2 linked regions of the Bernardetia sp. MNP-M8 genome follow. Each later gene encodes a partner of the first gene's protein in a complex. Links are inferred from orthologs where the notes say so. Each region holds a gene or a part of one and is shown on either strand. Other genes may lie near its edges.

Region 1 (9,698 bases):
TCATTTTACCTTTTGCCATACTAGCAAACGTAGGTTTGAAAATAGATGAATATAAAGAAATGATTCCACTTTTTACCATTATATTGGGAGGTTTTGGAATGTTGATTGGCTTTGCTGGACATCATTTTTCTGAATCTAAAAAGATATTTATAAAAGTGATTACACTAATTATAGTTCTAATTTTGTCTATAGGAATAAGTGTATTCGGATTTTTTGCGTTTATATAACTTTATTGAAAAACTCAACGAACAAAATAGTATGCAAGCCTAATTTCTGTTTCTGATTTTTTTTTAGTAGTATTATACTTTAAAAATAACACTGGCTTTCTAGCCTTTAATAAATATAAAATATTCAATACAATTCTTGCACAGACTAGAAAGTCTGAAATACACTATAAAAATATGACAAACGAAACCCTACAAACCAACTTTGAAACTTTAGCCGTTTCAAGTAAAGATAATATTGTAACATTACAATTAAATAGAGGAAAAGCAAATCCGATTAATCGTCAAATGATTAATGACTTACATACCTTTTTCGAACAGGCAACAAATGATGAGGATGTAAATGGTGTAATCATGACAGGAAAACAGCATTTTTTCTCTTCAGGATTAGATTTGAAACAACTCTATGATATGAATGAGGAAGATGTAAAAGAATTTTGGGTAGCTTTCATGAAAATGACAAAAGTAATTGCTTCTTTTCCTAAGCCACTCATTGCAGCTATTACTGGTCATAGCCCTGCTGGTGGTTGTGTATTGGCAGTTTGTGCAGATTATCGTGTGATGGCAGAAGGAAATTATATTATTGGACTCAATGAAATCCCTGTTGGAATTGTTGTACCAAAAGTAATTTTTGACTTATACGCTTTTTGGATAGGAAACAAAACAGCTTATCAATATCTTTTAGAAGGAAAGTTAATCAGTCCAAGTGAAGCAAAAGAAGTTGGGTTAGTAGATGAAGTAGTAGCTGCTGATAAAGTGCTTGCACACGCAGAAGAAAAAATGGAAGATTACGCTAATTTTGATGGAAAAACATGGTCTTTAAGTAAGTCGAATTTGCGTGGAGGAATGTTAGCAGGAATGAATATGGATAATTTGGACGAAATACTAGAACCAATGCTCAAACAATGGTGGTCGCCAAGAACTAGAAGTATTCTGAAAATGATTGTAGCTTCTTTGACAAAATAAAGAAAATAATTACGAATTATGAATTAAAAATTACGAATTTAATTTATTGATTATCAGTTAATAAATAAAAAATAGTAGTTTATTTAATTCTCATTCCTTAATAAAAAAAATATGTGGACAGAAAAAGACAATAAACTAACCAAAACATTCGAATTCAAGGATTTTCAAGAAGCCTTTGCTTTCATGACTCGTGTTGCCTTTTTAGCAGAACAACAAGGTCATCATCCAAACTGGAGCAATGTCTATAATAAAGTAGAAATTGAACTCACTACCCATGATGAAGGAAACACAGTTACAGCAAAAGATAAAAAATTAGCAGAAGCGATTGATAAAATTTAATATCTGTTTTCAAAAATGTATTGAAACACAAAAAAGACCTCCTATTTTAGAATAAGAGGTCTTTTTATATTACTTTCTGCACTTAATAGAAAGAAAGCTAGACTTTAGATAGTTTATACTCTACGAGTTTCCCCATCTGCTGTTACTTCTTCTACTTCTACTTTTGTTTCACGAACAGTATCTTTAATAGTTTCTTGACGTTCTTCGGCAGTTTTTCCAAGTCTTACCTCTTCTACTACACGAGCGTCTTTTGAAACAACTGCTTTTTCAGCATGCTCTGTTACTTCGATTTCGCTTTCTTTAAAGTTGGCAAAATCTGCTTCTGTAGCAGGACGATTTACTGGTTCACGTTCTACATAAACATGTTCTACACGCAAACGTACTGTTTCTTCTACTGGTTTTTCTACCAAATAACTACGCAATCTTGCGCCACGACCTGTTTCAGTATCACGTTTACCAACATGCATTTCTTCCTTGATTACTTTAGCTGATTGTTCGCCTTCTACATTAGCATATCCATTGTCTCTATACTTATTATAATGTTCTAAAGAATAATCTGTATAGTCATCTGAAATTGCTTTTTGATAATACTCATAATCACTTTCGATATCAATAGCTCCACAGTTATTCAATACTGTAAGTGCTTGTGCAGCTTCTTCTTTCGAATCTGCGTGTACTGTCAAAAGTGAATTACGTGCTGCTACATCACAATACATTGCTTTACGTTTTTCATCTTCATCATCTCCAAAAAGATTTTCAAAAAAACGTGTAATTGCATTTTCATTGTGATAGTCGTCATCATAGGTATAATCTTTACCTGCTGGACGTGCTGATAAATCTATGTCGTTTGCTTCAATGCCATTTTTCATCAATTGATTGGCTGCATATTGTGCTTCTTCTCCTGTTCTGAAAATTCCGATTACTGTGTTACTCATAATAAATTACGTTTAAAAAATTAAGTTTAAAAAATATATAAATAAAAATTAGACAAAGAGGTAGAGCCACAAGAGCATAAAATACCTCATTCTAATGTTTTTTCTGATTGTTTTCTTGATTGATAATTTAATTATTCTGAACGTTCTACCGAAACTTGTTCGGATTTCAACGTTACCTCTTCTGTATGAATTTCTTTATGTTGCGTTTTGTTAATGTGCAACTCTTCCACAAGAAGAATCTTTTTTTGAACCACAACTACTTCTTTCAAAACAGATACAATCATAGTATCTCCCTCATAGCGAATAGCTTGATGATTCACATCTACATACTCATTTTTCGGTTTGCGTTCTACACTTACCTCTGTATGCTTGATAGGAACTTCTACTGTGCTTTTTTCTTCATTTACTTTTTTAATAATGCGAATCTTACCCGATTCGATTACTTCCTTGTCTATATGAAGTTCTTCTTCTAAGACAGGAATAACAATTTCCTCTCCCTCTTCAAATATAGTAATATTCAAATCCTTCACATTAGTATTCTGCTTCTTGCGTCCTTCGTAAGCCTGAGCAGCATCTAATTTTTCTTTTAAATTTAGTGAAGAAATAGATAAGTCTTTTTCTGACTTATCCTGTTTTTCATTTGTTGAGTAGGTAGGCATAATTAATTAAGATAAAAAAATAAGAATTTTGAAAAAATAATTAAGAGAGCAAAAAAAAGTAATTGCCATCTTTATGAAATTCTTGCTATATATACAAATTTGAACTTGCTTTTGTTTGAATAAATTTAAAATTAATTGATTAAAATGATTAATTTATTCAACAGAAGCCTACTATTATTTCTATGAGTAGCTTTTTTATAAGAGAATATAATTTATGATAAGCCTATTATTTTTTCGTAATTTTACAATCGTATTTTGTGCTTATAGGGAAAAGACAAACCTTTTCCAGTTTAATATATCTGAAAATATTGGCTACAGGAAAATAATATATGCAACTTCTTCGATTAGAAATAAAAGGATTTAAAAGTTTTGGAGATAAAGTAGTCGTTCGTTTTGACGAAGGAATTACAGGTGTCGTAGGACCAAATGGCTGTGGAAAATCAAATATTATTGATGCCATGCGTTGGGTTTTGGGCGAACACCGTACTCGTCATTTGCGCTCCGATAAAATGTCAAATATTATCTTTAATGGAACAGCAAAAAGAAAGGCTGCTGATGCTGCCGAAGTTTCATTATATTTTGAGAATAATAGACAACTTTTGCCACCAGAGTATAAAGAAGTTTGTATTACAAGACGTTATACTCGTTCGGGTTCTAGTGAATATTTTTTGAATGGTACATCTTGCCGTCGAAAAGACATCACAAATTTGCTCATGAATACAGGTGCAACTTCTAATAGTTACGCCATCATTGAGCTAAAAATGGTCGATGATATTCTGACCGATAGAGAAGATGCACGAAAAGTGATGTTTGAAGAAGCTGCTGGTGTGGCTCAGTTCAAACAGCGTAAAAAAGAAACACTAGCAAAACTAGAAGCAACTTTATCAGATTTGGAACGTGTAGAGGATTTGATGCACGAAATTGATAAAAATATGAAAGGTTTGGAACGCCAAGCTCGGCAAGCCGAAAAATATTTTTCTACTAAAGAAGCCTACGAGAAGTTTAGTATTGCCCTTGCAAAACGTCAAGTAAAAAGTAATTCTGATGATTTTGTCGATTTGAATACTCAAATTAATGAGATTCTAGCACAAAAAGAAACACTCACAGCCGAACAAGAAAGTTTAGAGCAGTCTATTGAAGAGCAAAAAAATACAGCACAAGAACAAGAAAAAATTATTTCTGAAAAGAAACGTTATTTGTCTTCTCAGATAGAAAAAATAAATCATCTTCAAAACGAAAAAGTTAGAAATGAAGACCGAACTCAGTTTTTAAGTCGTAATCGCAATCAAATTGAAGAGCAATTACTGGAAGATGAAACTGGAACGAAACAAGCAGGAAGCAGTTTGGAGACTTTGCAACAAAATCTTGAAAGTCAAGAAAAGCAATTTCTAGAAACTCAAAGTATTTTAGAAAACTTCAAAAAGTCTCATTCAGAAGAAAAAGTAAGAACTGAAAATTTGCGCTCTGCCATGCAAGCAGCACAAGAAAAATTCAAAACACTTCAAAATGATATTCTCATTCTTCAAAAAGAAATTGAATTAAAGGAAAATCAACAAAGTGGCTCAAAACAAGAAAATGACCAAATTGCACTAGATTTTTCTGGACAAGCTGATGAATTGCAAATTACATTAAAGAAAGTACAGGAAATTGAAAACGAATTAAAGAATAGAAATAATGAAATTTCAGAACTAGAAAAAATTGAAGCTGAAAGAACACAAAAAATAAACTCGCTTACTACTCAAATTGAGTCTTTAAAAGAGCAAATAGGAACAAAACAGCGAAAAGAAAGCAGTTTGAAAGCTGAACAAAATCTTACCAAATCTCTAGTAGAGAATATGGAAGGTTTTTCAAACGCTCTTAAATTCTTGAATAAAAACGAAAGTTGGTCTGAAAAAGCCGTTTTATTAGCTGATATTTTCACAGCACAAGAAGAATATAACGATGCCCTTTTTGCAATTTTAGAGCCGTATCTTAATTTTTATGTTGTCCAAACAGAAGAAGAAGCACGAAACGCCATTTCATTATTGACAGAAAACGAAAAAGGAAAAGCAAACTTTTTTGTTTTGGATAAATTAGAAAATGTTATTCCAAATCTTCCTCCAATTGATAATGCTGTTGCAGCTTTGGCAGTTATTCAGTTTGATGAATCGTATAAAAAATTAGCCTATTCACTTTTTCATAATGTTTACTTTAGTGAGAATGATAATTCGAATAATGTTGAAGGATTTACGATTGCACTCAAAAATGGACAGTTTGTAGCTCGTAATGGTGGAAATTGGACAGGTGGAAAAGGAAAAGAAAATGCAAATCAGAATTCTCAACTTGGTAGAAAACAACGTTTGGAAGAATTGAATAAGGAAATTCTAACTTTAGAAGAAGAAATTTCTGTTTTAGAAAATCAAAGAAATGAATTTTTAGCTCAGATTGAAGACTTAAAAGAACAATCTCAATTTGATGAGCTTCGAAACCTTCAAAAAGAAACGAATACTATTTCGCAGCAAAAAATATCACTTCAAGCTAAAGCCGAACAAATGCAGGAAAACGTTAGGCGAAGCGAAGAGCGAAAACAAGCAGCGCAAGAGCGTTTAAGTGTTTTGGCAGAACAAATTGAAAAGCTAAAACCAAAAGTCAGTCAGAAAAAAGAAGAAGTAATCGAAGCCGAAAGAGCCTATTATGACTTAAATGATAAATATTCTACTCAAAATGAGCGTTTTCAAGAGATTGCAGAAGAATTGCAGGAAAAAAACATGTCTTTTATTCAGTTTGAAAGTAAATTAGAAAACCTCAAACAAGAAATAAAATTCAAACAAACTTCTTTACTTACAGGAAAAGAACGAATTACCCAAAGTCAGCAACAGCTTCAAGAAATTGCAGAAGAAGTAAATCAGCTTAAACAAAAAATTACGTTACAGATTGAAGAAATAACTTCTTTAGAGGAAATTAAAGCCGATTTACAAGGCGATTTATCCGAAATTGAAAGTCAGTTTTATAAGTTGCGTGAAGAAATAACGAGAGTAGAAAAAGTTATAAAGGAATTGCAAAGACAGCGTGAAAACTGCGATACCAGAACGATGTCTTTTCAAAACAAACTCAATGAAACAAAACTAAAACTAACAGCAACAAGAGAACGACTTTCAGCAGAATTTGAAATAGAACTTACAGACGAACTTTTGGAAGCCAAAACAGAAGAAGACGAACTCCCAGACGAAACATTAATCGATGAAATAGAAGCAGCAAAACGTCGTTTGCAACGCATAGGGACAATAAATGCCACAGCAAAAGAGGCTTATGATGAAATAAAAGGACGACATGATTTTATTACAGAACAAAGAAGCGACCTTTTCGACGCTCAAAAACTCTTAGAAGATACAATTGCAGAGCTTGATGATGCAGCCAAGACAGCCTTTTTAGATGCTTTTAATCAAATTAGAGAGAATTTTATTCGTGTTTTCCGTTCTCTTTTTTCAGAGGAAGATAATTGTGATTTGACTTTGACAAATCCTGATGACCCACTTTCTTCAAAAATTGAAATTATTGCACAACCAAAAGGAAAGCGACCTCTTACTATCAAACAACTTTCAGGAGGAGAAAAAACGCTGACAGCCGTTGCACTTTTGTTTGCGCTTTATCTGTTGCGTCCTGCGCCTTTCTGTATTTTTGATGAAGTAGATGCACCTTTAGATGATGCAAACATTGATAAATTCAATAGAATTATCAAGAAGTTTTCAGAAGAAGTACAGTTTATTATCGTTACTCACAACAAGCGAACAATGGTAAGTACAGATGTTGTTTATGGCGTTACAATGCCTGAAATTGGTGTTTCGAAAGTCTTGCCTGTGGATTTGAAGGGGATTTTGGTGGAGTAAAATTTTTAGAAAATTGATATAGAAATAATAAATATTTTATTTATTTTTGGATATAATTAATTTTTATCTAATTTACTTTCAAAAAATAATATGGACGCAAAATATCAATCTTTAATAAGAATACTAGAAACAACGGATAAAGAGTTAGCAGATAAATTAAGAAATGGAGAGGGAAAAATATCTGATGTGGTTTCTATTAGGTATGTTGCCCATGATTTAGATCGTATTGAACCTGTCCATTATTATATATACTTAGATGATCTATCTATTTTAGGCGATGTAGCTGAAGAACAAAAAGAAAGAATATTAAAAGCATTACAGACTATACATCCTACTAGAGTTAATGATTTTGAATATTCAATAACTGACGTTAGTTTTAGTGAAAAAGAAGCTAAGACTTTTAATAAAGAAGACCATAAAAAAATCTGTAAAGAAGTTCATACATATTTTTCTCAACTAGCAAAAGTTCCTCCTTTCTTTTTGCAGAAAGAAATAGACACAAAAATAATACAATATGCAGGAAGTATAGAAGCTGTTTACAGAAACTTTTTATTAGCTCATTTAAGAACTCTATATATTGATAATGGTGGATTAGTACAAGCAGAATCATTGCAAGTAGGAGGAAAAAGCGATGTAGCAATTCATATGCCTAATGGAGAATGTATATTTTTAGCAGAGATGAAACTTAGAAGTGGAAATACACTAATGAGTTGTATAGAACAATTGGATATATATTGCAATGAAAAAATCAAAAATTTAGCTGTAATCATATTAGAAGAAGGTACAGATTTGCAATACTCCAATGGAAAAGACGAGTTGAGTGGTTTTGCAGCTGATAAAGGTGGTATAGCTCATGGGGCTGATTCTAACTCCTTCTTTATAAATGGAATAAACCTTTTACGCTCGGATGACCCAGTAGAAAGAAATTTATTCATTTCAATTTTTCATACTCGTAGAGGAACTAATCCAGCTTAATTTTAGCATAAATTCTTATTTAAAATTATTTGTATGTTATTCCAATATCTTCTCATATGTTGAAAGTGAATTAGTAAGTGATTTGATTAAAAAAATGATATATTTGAGTAAAAAATTATGGCAAAAAAGCAAGAAGATAATGAACCTCAACACAGGGGAAGAATACAGGCACAAGGTGGAAATTTGGAAGAGTCAGAGTCTTGGTCGCAAGATAAACCTTTAACTTTAGAAGAAGGATTAATTTTACTAGAAAAACTAAAAGAAAAATTACCTAATAAAGAACTTTTATTGCGACAAACAGCTTTTGATAAAGCAAAGGATTTTATCGAACAAGCAGGCGAAAATGGAGGGATAGATGCTCAAGTTTCCAAAACTTTTAAAGTAAAGGGAACTCGTGATATTAGAGTTGATATTGAGGTTATTAAAGGTACTGCATTTCTTAGAATAAATATTATAGACCATGAAGAATAAAATTTTATATCAAAACTTTCTTAAAGATAATCGCATTTATTCCCTAACAAAAAATTGGTGGAAGAGAGAATTTTATAAGAAAATAATAGGCAAGGATTCAAAATTTGAAAAACAGATAGATTCAGAATGGATTTTTAATTGGCACAATGATGATTTTAATAATAAAAAAGAATTGAAAGATGGAAATCCTATTTTTACAGTCTTTTCTAAATCAAAACAAAAATTAGTTCGTATCATTCAAGAAGAAGTCGAAACCGATACTTTAGAAGATGCGATTGAAATAAGTGCTTGGATACAAAAAGGATTCTATCCAAAAGAAGAAACACCTGAGTTAGTTATTTCTTTGGAACTTAGCAGAAACTCCTCAAAAATTGCTTTTGACTGGATAAAAAAATGGTTTGATAATGAACTAGAAAATAAAGATTTAGAAATTGATTTTGACGAAAGGAACTCTGTTTCATTATAAATTAGAATTTTGAAAATTCTTAAAAAATATAGGCTAGAATAATTAGTTCTAGCCTATAAAAGCTCTTTTTATTTCCCCATCTTTCCAACAAAAGTAATTTCATCTAAATCTTTTCTAGGAGATTTTGGAGACTCTTTTTCTTTTAAGTCATTAGGAAGTTGTTCTTTATCTCCCAAATGACCTATTGCTACAAAACTAACAGGTTCAAAATCAGTGGGAATATCTAGTTTTTCTATTGCTTTTTCGCTCTCATAACCTGCCATGTGATGCAAATAAATATCCATTGACATCGCTTGCAAACTCATATTTCCCATAGCAAGTCCTACATCATGCCAAGAATGTTTGTTTGGTTCGCCTGTTTGCTCAAAGTTTTTTTTAGCTAAAGTAGCAACCAGAACAGCAGCATTTTTTGCCCAAACTTGATTGAATTCTGTCAGACAACTTACTAATCTATCGAAATTTTCTGTATCTTCTTTGCCTGCATAGACAAATCGCCAAGGCTGCTCATTAAAACAAGATGCTGCTTTTCCTGCTGCTTTGAAAAGTAGATTCAAATCTTCTTTGGAAATAGATTTTGATGAAAAAGCTCTTGGACTCCAACGCTCTTCAATAATAGGTAAAATGGAATTTGACATAAAATAAAAATGTTTTTTAGGTTAAAAAATGAAATATCACACTATTTAAATAAAAATGTGATGAAAAATGTTTAAAAGAATACAAAACTAAACAGCCATAGAAAAAGCAAATTACCAATCTAAAAGCTCATTTTGAAATTGGCATTTTGAAAGCCTTGTACA
Region 2 (8,563 bases), 1.9 Mb from region 1 along the record:
AAAAAGGGCTTCATAATATTCATGATTATGCAGATATTTTTTCTGTATTTCTCTGATTTGCTTAATGTTAGCATCTAAAAGTTCATTCTCTTGTACCGTATAATCTTCTAACTTTGAAAAATGGTCATAGCTCATCTTAGCAACAATAAGAAGCAAAACAAGAAAAGGAATAAGTGGATTCAATAATTTCCGAATGTATTTCATAGCATTTTTGAGTGGATAATAAAGACAAACTAACGCAAAATTCATCACAAAGGTTAATTCAGAATAAAAAAAACGAAATTTTTTATAAAAAATCAAAAAAAAATTTCCTATTGAATTTAATTTGCTTAACAATTTATTAACAATGTTATGTTCCTTGTTAATAGATTATTATTTTGTAATAAATAGATTTTGCAGAATAGAGTTTTTGTAAAAAATGCTTTTATTACTAACTGATTATCAATGAAATAGCGATTTATTCAATAATTATTATATTTTTGTGAACTAAGAGTTACTAAACGTATCTTTACAAATAAAATTCTATTAAAAAACGGACTTCAAAATTATATTTGGTTTGGTGTAATAAATTATATAAACCACGTTATTTAATTCTTTTAATCACTAGTTGTATAGACAACTATCGTAAAGTAAGCTGTTAGACACATCAAAAGTGTCAGTACAGTTCTAACAAAAACTATCTGACCCCCTTAAAGGTGTACTGATAGTGATTAATTTCTGAAATTACTTTATCAAAAAAATAGAAAAAATAAAACTTAATCTTTTCCAATAAAAAATACTCAACGGCTTTAGCCCTCAGCGAAGCTAAACACACACCTACTTTTTCCTCTTATATTATGGTACAAACACTCACAACTCCGACAAATGATTCTGTAATGGAAATCATGCAAAAAATGGGACACGAAAATCTCGTTTTTTGTCAAGATGAGCACTCTGGTCTTCGTGCAATTATTGGTATTCACTCTACTGTTTTAGGACCTGCCTTGGGTGGAACTAGAATGTGGAATTATGCTACTAGCAATGAAGCTGTAACTGATGCACTTCGTCTTTCTCGTGGTATGTCTTATAAAAACTCTATCGCTGGACTTAATCTAGGTGGTGGAAAAGCTGTTATTATTGGCGATGCACGTACTCAAAAAAATGAAGCTTTATTGCGTCGTTTTGGTAAATTCGTAGAAAGCCTTAACGGAAAATACATCACAGCCGAAGATGTAGGAATGACAACAGTTGATATGAGTTATATTGCTATGGAAACCAAACACGTAACTGGTTTAGATGAAAATCGTGGTGGTTCGGGTGACCCTTCTCCATTTACAGCTCTTGGAACTTATATGGGAATGAAAGCAGCAGCCAAAAAAATGTATGGAAGTGATAGTTTAGAAGGCAAAAAAGTGTCTATTCAAGGTGCTGGACACGTAGGCGAATATATCATCGAACATTTATCAAAAGAAGGTGCAAAAATCTATGTTACTGATGTTTATGAAGATCGTTTGATGGATATTGCAAAAAAATACAAAGTAGAAATTGTAGGTCTAGAAGAAATTTATGATTTAGATGTAGATATTTATTCTCCATGTGCATTGGGAGCAACTGTAAATGATGAGACTTTGAGCCGTTTGAAATGTCAAATTATTGCAGGTTGTGCAAACAATCAGCTTAAAGACGAAACGATTCATGGAAATGCATGTCTTGAGCGTGGAATTATTTATGTTCCCGACTTTTTGATTAATTCAGGTGGTGTTATTAATGTTTATTCTGAATTTGCTTCACTGCCTCGTGAGTGGGTGGTTCAGAAAACAGAGCGTTTATACGATATGTGTTTGGAGGTAATCAATACTTCTGTTTCTGAAAACAAAAATGCTCAAGATGTAGCCATTCAGATTGCTCAAGATAGAATTGATTCAATTGCAAATATCAAAACTAGAAGATAAGGAACAATTACGAATTACGAATTAAAAATTACGAATTTAATAATCATTTATTAGCCGATTAATTTATAAATCACAAAAAAAGCGAATTGCCTTGCTGCAATTCGCTTTTTTTGTGCGTATGATTTAAGAATGAAATACAAATTATCTTAAAATTAATCTTATGAAAAAAATCTATCAAATCATTTTTATAATTTCTGTTTTATTTTTTATTGGAGAACAGGAAAATTTAGTTTTTGGGCAAAGTGAAATAGTCAAAATGTTAGAAGGTAAAATAAGCTGTTTTCAAATCTCATCATCTTCTACTAAAACAGACAGTACAAACCAAATAGTAAAGGATACAACTCAAGCTATAAATAATAACAAAGAAGAGAGAATTTTTGAACGTAATCCAAGATTTTGTCCTTCATCATTTGTTGCTAATGATGGTAAACCCTTATATGTAATAGATGGAGTTCCGCAAGAAAATGATTCATTAGTTTTAATTAAAATTAATGCAAATGATATTGAATCAATTACTATTTTAAAAGGAGCAACTGCAACAGCTCTTTATGGTTGTAGAGCAGTAAATGGTGTAATTATTATCACAACCAAAAAGAAAGAAATCAAAGAAGAGAAAATAGAAAAGCCAGTAGAAGAAATTAAAATAAATATTTTCCCTAATCCTACTTCAGATTTTGTAAATATTGATTTAGATATAAAAGAAAAATCAGAAGTAGAAATCCAAATGTATAACCTTCAAACTTTAGAGAGTTATGAAGTTGTAAAAGGAGAATACGAAGTAGGAAAACAAACCATTAAATACCAAACTGATTTCTTGAAAAATGGTATTTATAATCTCAAAATTAAAATTGGAAATCAGATTATCGAACGCAAACTTGTTATTGAAAATTAAAAAATTACATAACACAGATTTTTATAAAAAAAGCATATTGTATTTTACTACAATACGCTTTTTTGTGTGTAAATTTGAAAAAAAATGTATCGATATGTAGCGTACATTTTTAATGTGCAAAAATGTACCATACACTTTAGCGTTTGGAAAAAGAACTAAAAAACCAGTTTATTAAAAAATATGGCAACAGAAAAATATATTTGTGAATCTTGTGGTAGCAACGAGTTTGTAACCAAACCCAATCATTTTGATGTGTTTTCGGCAGAAGATGGAAAACTTATCTTTCAAGAATCGATGTTGGTAGAAGATGACAGTGCAATCGAACTCTTTTGTTTTGAATGCGACGAAAAATTAGAATTCGATGAAGACGATTTGGAGTTTTAATATTTCTTTCAAGATTGAAAAAAGAGAGAGTAGAAATTAGATAAATTCTGATTCTATTCTCTTTTATCAATTTGTGACGCACTGCGTCACGAATTCTAAAATACATGCTTTATCTCCCTACCGAAGAAGAACTAAAAGCAGAATTAGAACGAGAAAAATTATTTATTGAGAATAGAAAGAAGTCATAAATTTAATTACTTTTTTTAACTAAAAAACAATGAAGTATAACCTAGAAGAAGCCTTTGAGCAATTAGAAAAAATAAAAGAAGAGAGTAATATTGTTCTGGTTAAACTTGATGGAGCGAGAGAAAAAGATACAATTACAGTTGTAATTAGTAGGGTAAAATCTATAGAAGGCACAATTCAATACCATGGAAATGATTTATTATTAGTAATTAATAAGGCAATTAATCGATATTATGAAGTAAAATCTACATAACAGAAATTTAATTAGACTTATTTTTTTATTACACCTATCAAATAACTTCTAAAATTTAACTTCATACTTCTAACTTTGCATCCATGTACGAAATAAAAATACCCGTTTTTGAAGGCGCATTTGATTTGTTACTTTTCTTTATTGAGAGGGACGAATTAGACATTTATGATATTCCGATTACCAAAGTAACGACTGATTTTTTGGAGTACATTCGTGCGCTAGAAAAAATGAATATCGAACTGGCAAGTGAATTTATTGTAGTGGCTGCAACACTCATGCAGATAAAAGCAAAAATGTTACTTCCTCGTGAGCAGGTAGATGAAGAAGGAAATATCATTGACCCAAGAAAAGAACTTATCCAACAGCTTTTAGAATACAAGCGTTATCGCCCTGTTATTCAGCAGCTTTCTAATTTGGAAGATGATTCTTTGGCTAGAGAAACGAGAGGAAATATTATTTCAGAACTCAAAACCCTTTCAAAAGTACGTCCAGAAGATGTAGATTTGGAAGATGTAGATTTATATAAATTATTGAAAGCCTTCCAAAACGTAATGGAATTGCATGAGCTTTCACAGCCAAAACTAAGTAATATAAAACCCTATCCATACAGCGTAAATAATCAAAGAGCCTATTTGATTCAGAAGGTTTTGAATAATGAAAGAGTAAATTTTTTGGAAGTCTTGAAAGAAAGTGGAAACCGTGTTTTGGTCGTTTTTAACTTTTTGGCAATCTTAGAACTTATCCAAGTAGGAGATATTAAGCTAGAAATCAGCGAAGAACCCGATTTTAATGAATTCTTTTTATGTAAAGGATAAATTTTTTGTTAAGAAAAACCAAACAAAGTATATCAAAAAAGTGCAATTTCTTAGTCAGAAGTTAATCAGTAGGTAAGGCTGGAATAGTAAGTTTGCAGCATCAAACAAAAACACTAAATGCTCATTCAAAAATTTACTATTTCAATATTATCAAAATGAAAACTTCAAAATTTACTTTATTAACTCTTGCTTTTGTAGGTTTAAATCTAACAACAGCTTGTAAAGACGACGATAATGATACACCTGATGTAATCACTACAGATGTAGAATTGGCTGCTCATTCTATTACACCTTCATTTTTAAAACTTTCTTCTGAATTTTCTAGTGTAAAAGTGATGCCTTTGCTTACTTCAGAAGACAAATTAAGCGAAAGTCCTAATTTCGTTTATGGCTCAATGGCTGATGGTGCTGGCTTGTTGAAAAATGCTGATGGAACTTTTACACTCATCAATAATATTGAATCTGATTATTCTATTGCTAGAATTACGCTTGACAAAACATTCAAACCTGTAAAAGGTGAGTATATCCTCAACGCACAAGCAACAGCTTCAACAGCTCAATGTTCGGGAACTCTTATTACTCCTCAAGAACATGGTTTTGGTCCTTTGTATTTGTCTGGTGGAGAATGGGGAGGCGCATCTAAAGGTGTTTTTGCTACTGACCCTTTCAAAAGTGCAACTTCGGCTTCTTCGCCTCGTATGCTTACTGCAATGGGACAATGGTCGACAGAAAATGCTGTTCCAATTGGAAAAGATGCTTATGCTAACAAAACAGTTGTTTTTATTGGTGATGATCATTCAGATGATGCTATACCATCAGGACAATTAGGAATGTATGTTGGTGATAGAGGTGATTTAGAAGGTGGAAAACTTTACGGACTAAAAGTAACTTCAAATGGTATCAATTATGAAATGGATATGAAAGAAGGGACTTCTTATGACATGGAATTCGTAGAACTCAATGAAACAAATATTGATTTGTTAGATGCAGAAGCCAAACAAAAAGGTACAATGGGATTCTCAAGAGTAGAAGATATTGACTGGAGAAGAGGTTCTGCAAACAACAACAGAGAAGTTTATTTTTGTGTTACAGGTCGTAAAAAAGATGGTTTAGAAGGAAAAGGAACTTTTTATGGACGTGTTTATAAACTAGAAATGAATCCAGAAGATCCAACTAAGGCAGGTAAAATCACTTGTGTATTAGATGGTGACAAATTAGATGGAAAAGCAAAAGCATTTCATAGCCCAGATAATATCCTAGTAACTGAAAATTATGCTTATATTCAAGAAGATCCAAATGGCTACTTTGATACAGAAGACAAAACACATTACGCACGTTTATATCAATATGATTTGAGAACAGGAGCATTAAAAGTAGTTTTGGAATGTGACCAAGTTACAGCAGCAGCACAAGGGTATGGAACAGAAAATGGAGTTTGGGAAATTACAGGAATGATTGATGTTTCTGATATTGTAGGAGTTGATGAAACATTCTTAGTAATTACTCAAAATCACGGTTGGGAAAGTGCTGACGGAATTCCTTTTACAGATCCAAATGCTGTTTCAGATGTGGATGCAAGTACAAAAGAAGGAAGTATGTTATTTATTGTAAATGGTTTAGGAAGATAATTTTTCTATTCTTATTTACTAAAACAGCCCTAAGAAACTATTGAATTATTCAATTTTTTCTTAGGGTTTTTGATAATTTATATTACAAATACTAACCGTCGTTGAGGTCTGAACCGTCAGCGAGGATTTTTTAATTACCTCAAATGAAATTCCCAATTTCCCTCCTTACTTTATTTTCTAGTTTACTTTTTGTTGTTTCTTGTACCAATTCACAAAAAGAAACTTCTCAAAAAAATAATCTTCAAGAAACTAAAAATCCATTCAAAGAAATAGAAGCGATCTATTTATCGAATATAGAAAACTGTATCAATAATTTAGAAGCTACCAAAAAAGCACTCAATTTTATTGATAAAGACACAGCTTATAATAAAATTCATATCCAAAAAAGTCAAGAACATTATAGAGAAGCGAGAAATAATTTTAAGAAAATAGAACCGATTTTATCTTTTGTGGATGCAAATAATTACAAAACACTTATCTCTCCAAATCTTTTGAAAGTAGAAGAAGAAGATGCTACCAATATCAAAATAAATGAGCCTTTTGGTTTTCAAGTATTGGAAGAGCTTTTGTTTTTAGAAATCAATCCAACTGGAAATATAGAAAAAGAAATAGTCAAAAAAATTCAAAAAAATGCTGACAAAACGCTTCAACGTCTTCGATTGATTGAAAGGAATACAAATCTTTCTGTGTATAAAAATTATCATTTTTTGTGGCTTTTTAGAGATGCTATTTTTAGAGTTGCCTTGACAGGAGTTACAGGTTTTGACTCGCCTTCTGGAATTTCTCTTTATGACAATAAAATCGTTTATCAAGAGTTAGAAAACTATTTATCTTTCTTTGAAACTCAATTTGAAGACCAGCAACTTTATCAAGAATGGAAAGAATCACTAAAGAAAAGTATTCAGTTTTTAAATGAAGATGACAAAACCAATTTTGAAAATTTTGATAGATATTCATTCATAAAAAATCACACAGAATCACAAATTCAGCTTTGGAACAAAACAGTAAAAGACTGGAAAATAGATTTTCCTTTAGAACTTGCCTTTCAAAACGATGCAACTTCGCTTTTTTCAGATTCTACATTCAATCTAAATTTCTTTTCTGACCAAAAATTAGGACAAATTTCCAAAGATAAAATCGTTTTGGGAAAACAGCTTTTTAATGATGTAAATCTTTCAAGCAACAAAAAAATGAGTTGTGCAACCTGTCATCAGCAAAGCCGAGCATTTACAGATGGAAAGAAAATTCCTGAAGGACAAAAAAGAAACAGTCCAACACTAACTTATGCAGCACTTCAAAAAGGTTTTTTTTATGATAATAGAGCAGGAAGCTTGGAAGGGCAAATTGTATCAGTTATCAATAATGAAACAGAATTTCATACCAATGCAGAAATTTTATTAAAAGCTGTCAAAGAAAATCCTGTTTATGTTCAGCAGTTTTCAAAACTTTATTCAGATAGTTTGACAGAACAAAATATCAGAACAGCAATGGCAGATTATATCCGTAGTCTTTCGCCTTTTTCTTCTAAATTAGACAGAAATATGAAAGGAACAGAAAATTCTTTTACACAAAATGAAATCAATGGTTTCAATCTTTTTATGGGAAAAGCTGCTTGTGCGACCTGTCATTTTGCACCTCTTTTCAATGGAACTGTTCCTTCTTCGTTTAGAGAATCTGAAATTGAGCTTATTGGTGTTCCTTCAAAAAACGATACTCTCAATGCAAAAATTGATACTGATTTTGGAAGATACAACGTTTTTCAGACCGAAGAAAGAAAGCATTTTTTCAAAACTCCAACACTTCGAAATATCTCAAAAACAGCTCCTTATATGCACAATGGCGTTTATCAAACATTAGAACAAGTAATGGACTTTTATAACCGTGGTGGAGGCGCAGGAATCGGAATTGATTTGGAATATCAAACTCTACCAGCCGAACCTTTGAATCTATCAGAACAAGAAATCAAAGATGTAATTGCTTTTCTACGAACTTTAGACGATGAGTAAACAGAGGAGTAAAAGAAGGAATATTTTTTTGTAATTTGCATAAACTTAAGTTGTATACTTTTTAATTTTTTTAAATGGAAACCTACGAAGAAAAAGCCAAAAAATGGCAACAGATACGAGATAAGAATATAGATTTAAACATAATAAGTAATGGTTGTGTAAGATTATACCATAAAGAAAGTATCATGGACTATGATATTGAATTATTGAAAGATAAAAATTATGAGATAATAGAGTTTGAAGGAGATTTTTTATCAAATAAAGCAGAGTTACACTATGACCTTCAACATAAATTAAACTTCCCAGATTATTATGGTAAAAACTTTGATGCTCTCAATGATTGTTTACGTGATTATGAGGTAAGTGATGAAGGTACATTAATAGTTTTCAGACACTTGAACCACTTAGATAAATGGAGTATAACAATGCTTTTGGATGTTTTTGCAGAGCAAGGCAGACAAAAATTTG

Evidence for each region.
Region 2: the proteins of smc (region 1) and V9L04_RS04845 are in contact, whole or in part, in a crystal structure (PDB 3ZGX), measured with the Bacillus subtilis proteins. The link is inferred for Bernardetia sp. MNP-M8 from one-to-one orthologs.

What each region holds. Positions count from the first base shown.
Region 1 is NZ_CP147012.1:3,090,739-3,100,436, reverse strand. Bases 3,102-7,189 are described here. They hold smc (chromosome segregation protein SMC), read left to right. Parts: upstream 3,102-3,452; coding sequence 3,453-6,989; downstream 6,990-7,189. Other genes in these bases: V9L04_RS12650 (hypothetical protein), read left to right, coding at 7,080-7,189; V9L04_RS12660 (YsnF/AvaK domain-containing protein), read right to left, coding at 3,102-3,123. Also shown: V9L04_RS12680 (hypothetical protein), read left to right, coding at 1-227; V9L04_RS12675 (enoyl-CoA hydratase/isomerase family protein), read left to right, coding at 402-1,190; V9L04_RS12665 (YsnF/AvaK domain-containing protein), read right to left, coding at 1,643-2,464; more of V9L04_RS12660, read right to left, coding at 2,596-3,101; more of V9L04_RS12650, read left to right, coding at 7,190-7,964; V9L04_RS12645 (hypothetical protein), read left to right, coding at 8,082-8,435; V9L04_RS12640 (hypothetical protein), read left to right, coding at 8,425-8,901; V9L04_RS12635 (nitroreductase family protein), read right to left, coding at 8,970-9,536. UniProt on the Bacillus subtilis protein: Required for chromosome condensation and partitioning.
Region 2 is NZ_CP147012.1:1,156,504-1,165,066, reverse strand. The notes cover bases 2,643-5,595. They hold V9L04_RS04845 (segregation/condensation protein A), read left to right. Parts: upstream 2,643-3,729; coding sequence 3,730-4,461; downstream 4,462-5,595. Other genes in these bases: V9L04_RS04840 (alkaline phosphatase PhoX), read left to right, coding at 4,617-5,595; V9L04_RS04850 (hypothetical protein), read left to right, coding at 3,425-3,646; V9L04_RS04855 (hypothetical protein), read left to right, coding at 3,004-3,207; V9L04_RS04860 (TonB-dependent receptor plug domain-containing protein), read left to right, coding at 2,643-2,823. Also shown: V9L04_RS04870 (hypothetical protein), read right to left, coding at 1-249; V9L04_RS04865 (Glu/Leu/Phe/Val dehydrogenase), read left to right, coding at 837-1,931; more of V9L04_RS04860, read left to right, coding at 2,092-2,642; more of V9L04_RS04840, read left to right, coding at 5,596-6,089; V9L04_RS04835 (cytochrome c peroxidase), read left to right, coding at 6,233-8,095; V9L04_RS04830 (barstar family protein), read left to right, coding at 8,170-8,563. UniProt on the Bacillus subtilis protein: Participates in chromosomal partition during cell division. May act via the formation of a condensin-like complex containing Smc and ScpB that pull DNA away from mid-cell into both cell halves.